2 regions of the Gilliamella sp. Nev6-6 genome follow, and region 2 is predicted to be linked to the other one. Evidence: riboswitches for the same ligand, from Rfam matches in the RefSeq annotation. Region 2 holds a riboswitch; the other holds the start of a gene.
What was found. A riboswitch is a leader RNA that binds a small molecule or an ion and turns the genes downstream of it on or off. The one in region 2 is predicted to bind thiamine pyrophosphate.
Positions count from the first base shown of each region.

Region 1 (3,436 bases), on a different contig from region 2:
AGCGAATGATTCTTGGATTCATGAAGCTTGTTCGAGTGTGAGTGTGATTCCCTGTGAACCACAGTTAGAAGCAAAAAGCATTTGTACGCGTCACTTTAAACGGTCCATTTGCCAATGATACTCAGATAAATTCCGATAATCCAGTTCCAGTCTCTAAGCCAAGTTTACCACAAACATTTGAATTAGTGGGTAGAAATAGACATAATGAAGAGGTTGTAAGATATGGTTTTGTGTTGAAGCACTGGTTTGCCTATCGCGGTGATAAAAAAGGTAGTCAATCAGAGCAAACAGCATGGTGTAGTGCGATAGGTTATCGTATGCCAAGAGTAAAAGAGTTGACCAATGTGAAGTGTGGAAGAAAAGATGACAGAGGCCGCATCGACTTCCCTTGTTTAAACGACATAGATGGCGCCTTTCGCCCACCACTAAATTATCGTCGAGATAACTTTCCTGATACGGCATTATATTATGTTGGTTCCGGCTTGTTATCGGAGTGGGGTTCGCTTATTACTCCGCTTTGCGGCTACAGAAATTTTTCATGCCATGCTACTGTCTTTAGTAGCGATAAAGGTTTTTTGGTAGCTTTGGAAAGCAGAGGTAACGTTCATTATGATCCAAATAGTTTTATCAACAGAGGTATTTGCGTTCACCCTTAATACTGACTTCTTAATTCTTGTATAAAAGGATATGCAACTTGACATAAATCAAAGGTAAAGCTGTTAACGTATAATGCTCAACGTTAGTTAGTCTAAGTCGCCAGGCGAGCTAACGTTAAGTGCGTTTGTACAGCCAGCATATGTTTTTAATGCTGGCGTAAAAGTATTATTTAATGAAGCAGTTAGCTGTTGTGCTTTATTAAGCATTTCCCCAAAAACAATCAGAAAAACATCAATAAAATCAATCCATTTTCTGACTATTTTTTTATTGATAGCACATTCACATTTTATAAAAGCCAAAGGTTATTATTATTTATTCAGAGTTAGAAAGTGTTAACACCACCGTAGTTTGTTACGTTATGGATAAGCTGATGAAAAATTGATATCGTTTCGTTTTCGAGCATTCAGCGTAATAGGTGTCTTTTTTGCTTTAAAGCAAAATCATAAAAAAAAAACAATAAAATCAATGATTGTTTTAATTTCTCGTTGTTTCGTTCACAACGCTTTATTTGTTTGGTTGTTTACAAACATAATCCTAAACACTACACTAGTCAATGTTCTCAACGGGGTGCCCAGTGGGGCTGAGAATGTTAGCGTTAGATTAGCATAACCCGTCGAACCTGAACTGGATCATGCCAGCGGAGGGATTTGAGTTATTATACCTACTCAAACCTTTTGTCTTTTATTTGCTATTTTGGAGGCAAAATGTTTTGTAAAAAATTGTTATTATCTTTGGTATTATCTGCACTTTTTATGGCAAATATTGCAAATGCTACCAACATAAAACCTACCTTGATTGTGTATAGCTACAACTCTTTTATTTCTGAGTGGGGGCCAGGGCGGGAAATTGAAAAGGGATTTGAAGCGCAGTGTGGTTGCGAAGTTGAGATTGTTACATTAGGCGATGGCGTATCGATTTTAAATCGAATGCGTCTTGAGGGCGATAAGACCAATGCCGATGTTGTTTTGGGATTAGACAATAATCTTTTAGAACAAGCTAAACAAGCCAATATTGTTATTCCTCACCAAATCAATAAACCCGATAATTTAAATACCAACTGGTGGGATGATGATTTTGTGCCTTATGATTTTGGCTATTTTGCTTTTATTTATAATCAACAAAAAATCAGCAATCCACCACGCTCTATGCATGAATTAGTTGATAATAAAGCCAACTGGAAGATTATCTATCAAGATCCTAGAACCAGCACTCCGGGGTTAGGTTTATTATTTTGGATAAAGAATATTTATGGTGATGATGCCTCATCAGCATGGCAAAAAATAGCTAAAAACACCGTGACAGTAACTAAGGGCTGGAGTGAAGCTTATGGGCTATTTTTAAAGGGTGAAGCTGATTTTGTGCTTAGCTATAGTACTTCACCTGTTGCTCATATTATGAATGATAATGATCATCGTTATGCTGCGGCTATTTTTGATGAAGGGCATTATCGTCAAGTTGAAGTTGCTGGTATTACTAAATATAGCCAGCAACCCGAATTAGCACGGGCTTTTTTGCAATATTTATTGACCCCCGATGTGCAACGTCAATTTGCTGAGAAAAATACCATGTACCCTATTATTAATACATCGTTACCTGAAGCTTTTAAGCAAGTTAAGCCTATAAATAAAGCGCTTGAGTTTGATGCAAAGCAAGTTGAACATAATCAAAAAACGTGGGTACGAGAATGGCAGTCTGCCATTAGCAAGTAGTTTTATTTTACCTAATGTTGAAGTTAAGAATATTACTCCCAGGAATTAGCGCTGCTAGCCTGATCTTAATGATATTAGGCGCAGCACTCTTTGCGCTTTGTTTGACTGCGATTAAATTTAATAATTTAGTCGTCTATTTTGATGAGTATTTATTACATGTTATTTGGATAACTTTATTTCAAGCAACATTATCGACTTTATTATCTGTATTATTGGCAATTATCATGGCTAAAGCTTTGTCGATGATTGATTTTTTAGGTAAAAGATTATTATTGCGCATTATGCCAATTACCTTTATTTTACCGACACTTGTTGTAGTCACTGGGTTGTTGTCGGTTTATGGTAAACAGGGCTTATTAGCGACTGTTTTCGGTTATTTTGGGGTGCCTTTTATGACTTCGATTTATGGGTTAACAGGCATTTTACTTGCACATGTATTTTTAAATTTTCCGTATGCTTGCTGTCTATTCTATCGAACGTTAAATAGTGCACCAGTTGAACACAAACAGCTAGCTGCACAATTAAACTTTTCAAGTTTTACTTACTTTAAATTGATTGAGTGGCCATTACTGCGTCGGCAACTGTTCCCGATGGCTGCGCTTATTTTTATGCTGTGTTTTTCTAGCTTTGCTATTGTATTAGCGCTAGGAGGTGGACCAAAATATACAACATTTGAAGTCGCCATTTATCAATCTATTCGTGATTTAGATTTAGCTCAGGCTGTGCTTTTAGCTTGTTTACAGTTTATTTGTTGTGTTTGTTTTATTTGCTTGATGCAAAAATTTACTCATAACAATAGCCACCATCAAAAACCTAATACATGCTATGTTAGGCAAAGTTACCGTTTGCCTGTTTCAAATCATTTAGCCTTTTTATGTATGATTATTATTGTTATTGGTGGGTTATTTATTTTGCTACCGATTATGACCCTACTCATTGAAGGGGGATATTTTTTTCAATGGTCATTTTTAACTGCATCTTTTCAACAGGCAGTTATGTTTTCATTATTAATTGCTTTTGGCTCAGCTACTATTGCCATGTTGCTAGCATTGTTATTACTTTATACTAAT
Region 1 covers NZ_LZHP01000072.1:1,273-4,708, reverse strand. Annotated here, with positions in the region: gene A9G42_RS08975 (hypothetical protein) at 186-656, shown strand; TPP riboswitch at 1,211-1,321, shown strand; gene thiB (thiamine ABC transporter substrate binding subunit) at 1,362-2,366, shown strand; gene thiP (thiamine/thiamine pyrophosphate ABC transporter permease) at 2,381-3,436, shown strand, end outside.
Region 1: it holds a riboswitch for thiamine pyrophosphate, as region 2 does, so the genes downstream of both, thiB (thiamine ABC transporter substrate binding subunit) here and thiM (hydroxyethylthiazole kinase) in region 2, are expected to answer to the same signal.

Region 2 (3,436 bases):
CAAGCAAACTTAGTTCCTGTTGGTGATGATCAAAAACAGCATCTTGAACTATGCCGTGATATTGCTATGCGTTTTAATGCGCTTTATGGTGATATTTTTACTGTTCCAGAGCCGTTTATTGCCAAGGTTGGTGCGCGCGTTATGTCATTGCAGGAGCCGGCTAAGAAAATGTCTAAATCAGATGAAAACCGTAATAATGTGATTGGGTTACTCGAAAATCCAAAAGACATTGAGAAGAAAATTAAACGTGCGATGACTGATTCTGATGAACCACCTGTAGTACGCTATGATCTTAAAAATAAAGCTGGTGTTTCAAATCTACTTGATATTTTAACTGGTGTGACAGGTAAACCTATTGCCGAGCTTGAAAAAGAGTTTGAAGGTAAAATGTATGGTCACCTCAAAACAGAAGTTGCAACGCAAGTCATTGACATGCTAACTACCTTGCAAGCTAAATATCGTGAGTATCGTGACGATGAGCATTATCTATTTTCAATCATGCAAGATGGGGCTGAGAAAGCACGTTCAAAAGCCGAGCCAACGTTGAAAAAAGTCTATGATGCAATCGGGTTTGTATAATTGCAAAATCAATAACAGATTGCGACTAAAAAATGAATGATATGCAATGGCTTTAATATACTAAGTAAATGGATAATGGTTAAAGCCATCTAAATATATAGGCTAGTTATGAAGATTATTATTCTTGGTGCAGGACAAACAGGTAGTGCACTTGCGGAATATCTTGTTACCGAAAAACAAAATGATGTTACTGTGGTGGATGAAGATCATGATAGATTGCAATCGCTACAAGAGCGTTTTGATTTACAGGTAATTTGTGGAAAATCATCCTATCCTCAGGTATTAGAAAGTGCTGGCGCTGAATCGGCCGATATGCTTGTTGCTGTAACTAACTCTGATGAAGTCAATATGATGGCCTGCCAAATTGGTCATGTCTTATTTAGTATTCCACAAAAAGTGGCTCGCATTAGAGCGCCTGAATATAATGATGAAAATTATCCTTTTTTCAATAAAGACTGTATTAATATCGATCATATTATTGCCCCAGAAAATCTTATCACTAATCATATAAGTCAATTAGTTCAATACCCTGGCTCATTGCAATTTGCTTCTTTTTATGATAACCGAGTGTGTCTAGTGGCGGTAACGGCTTATTATGGCGGTGCTTTAGTTGGCAGTGAATTATCCGAGCTCAAAGAACATTTACCTCATGTTGAAGCGCGAGTGGTTGCTATTTATCGTAAAAACCGCTTTATTCGTCCGCTTGGCTCAACCTTGGTTGAAGCGGGAGATATGGTGTATTTTATTACGCCACCAGTTAATATCAAAGCTGTAACCAGTGAACTACAACGATTAGAAAAACCTTATAAGCGAATCATTATTAGTGGTGGTGGTAGTGTTGCTGTCACTTTAGCAAAGCGTTTGGAAAATGATTACCAAGTCAAGTTAATTGAACGCAATGCTGAGCGAGCCGAACTCATTGCCGAGCAACTGGTTAATACCACAGTGTTGCATGGTGAGTCATCCGATCAAGAATTACTTTCACAAGAGCAAGTCGAACTTACCGATCTTTTTATTGCAGTCACTGGTGACGATGAATCCAATATCATGTCATCTATGCTTGCCAAAAGAATGGGCGCAAAAAAAGTGATCGTACTAATTCAACGCCAAGCCTACCTTGAATTGATTAATGATAGTGTGATTGATATCGCAATATCGCCACAACATGCCACCATTTCAGAACTATTAAGTCATGTAAGACAAACTGGTATGGTTAAAGTCGTTTCGCTAAGGCAAGGTGAATCTGAAATTGTCGAAGTGGTTGCCAAAGGCAATAATGATACATCAAGACTGGTGGGTAAAAATATTAATGGCTTAAAACTACCTTCAGGCGCAACAATTGGAGCTGTTGTTCGTGGTGAAGATGTGATTATTATTAATACTGATTTGATGATAGAAGATAATGATCATCTAATCATCTTTTTGCCAGATAGAAAGGCAATAACAGATATTGAAAAGTTATTACAATAGCTTGTTAAAAACTGATAGTCAGTTCATAATGAATGAGTAAATTTTGACTCGGGGTGTTTTTTGTTTTGACAAAAAACTGAGATTTTACCCGTTGAACCTGATCTGGATCATGCCAGCGTAGGGAAGTCTAAGCCGTCTTAGCTTTAATTTGGCAAATTCTTCCCAATATTTTAGTTCTAAAATAACAGGGAATAAATATGTTAGACAATAAGCCATTTCAATTAGTACAAGCAACGCCTTTTATCCACCATGTAAAACAACAAAACCCATTAGTGCATTGTATTACAAATGATGTCGTGCAAAATTTTACCGCAAATGTGTTACTCGCTATTGGCGCATCACCAGCAATGATTATTGCCAAGCAAGAGGTGGAATCATTTGTCGCCATTGCGGATAGTTTATTGATTAATATTGGCACCATTAACAGTAGCACAGCCAAAAGTATGTTATTAGCAACAACCCAAGCTTTGCAAACACAAACTCCATGGGTACTTGATCCTGTCGCTGTGGGGGGGGCGCTTGATTATCGAACTGAAATTGTACGTCAATTACTATCATTAAAACCAACAGTCATACGCGGTAATGCATCAGAAATATTAGTACTAAATGGTGAAAATGGATCATCGAAAGGACCTGATGGTCAAAACTCAACGACATCTGCTGTACATGCAGCCAAAGCACTTGCACAAAAATATCAAACGATTGTTGCAATGACGGGGGATATTGATTATATCACTAACGGCAACATCTTATATAGCATTACTGGTGGGGATATTGCTTTAACAAAAGTAACAGGAACAGGCTGTGCACTATCTGCTATGGTAGCTGCTTTTATTGCCAATTCACCAGATCCTTTATCAGCTACCGCCTCAGCTTGTTTTATGATGAAAAAAGCAGGTCAACGTGCCAATAAACAGCAAGGATTAGGTACCTTTGCGGTATCACTACTAGATCAACTATCTCTGTTTAATTCATTGCATCAATAAGGAACAAGATGAAAAAGCAATTAGATTTAACGCTTTATTTAGTCCTTGATCCATTATTATGTGGTGGTATTAGTGGCATGGTAAATACCACAAAAATTGCTGTTTCTAATGGGGCAACTGCAGTACAGTTAAGATCTGAACATAAGTTTAGCGGTAAAGATTGGTATTATGCCGCATTAGCATTGAAAGAAGCGCTGAATGAAACACCCGTACCACTGTTTATTAATGATCATGTCGATATTGCTTTAGCGGTTGACGCCGATGGTGTACATATTGGACAAAGTGATCTTCCTGTTGATGTTACTCGTCAATTAATTGGTAGAGATAAATGGTTAGGGTTTTCGATCGCTAATCGACGTCAACTTGATAGCGTTCCATGGCATAAGGTCGATTATATTGGT
Region 2 covers NZ_LZHP01000088.1:43,795-47,230, forward strand. Annotated here, with positions in the region: gene trpS (tryptophan--tRNA ligase) at 1-579, shown strand, start outside; gene trkA (Trk system potassium transporter TrkA) at 688-2,049, shown strand; TPP riboswitch at 2,089-2,190, shown strand; gene thiM (hydroxyethylthiazole kinase) at 2,247-3,035, shown strand; gene thiE (thiamine phosphate synthase) at 3,044-3,436, shown strand, end outside.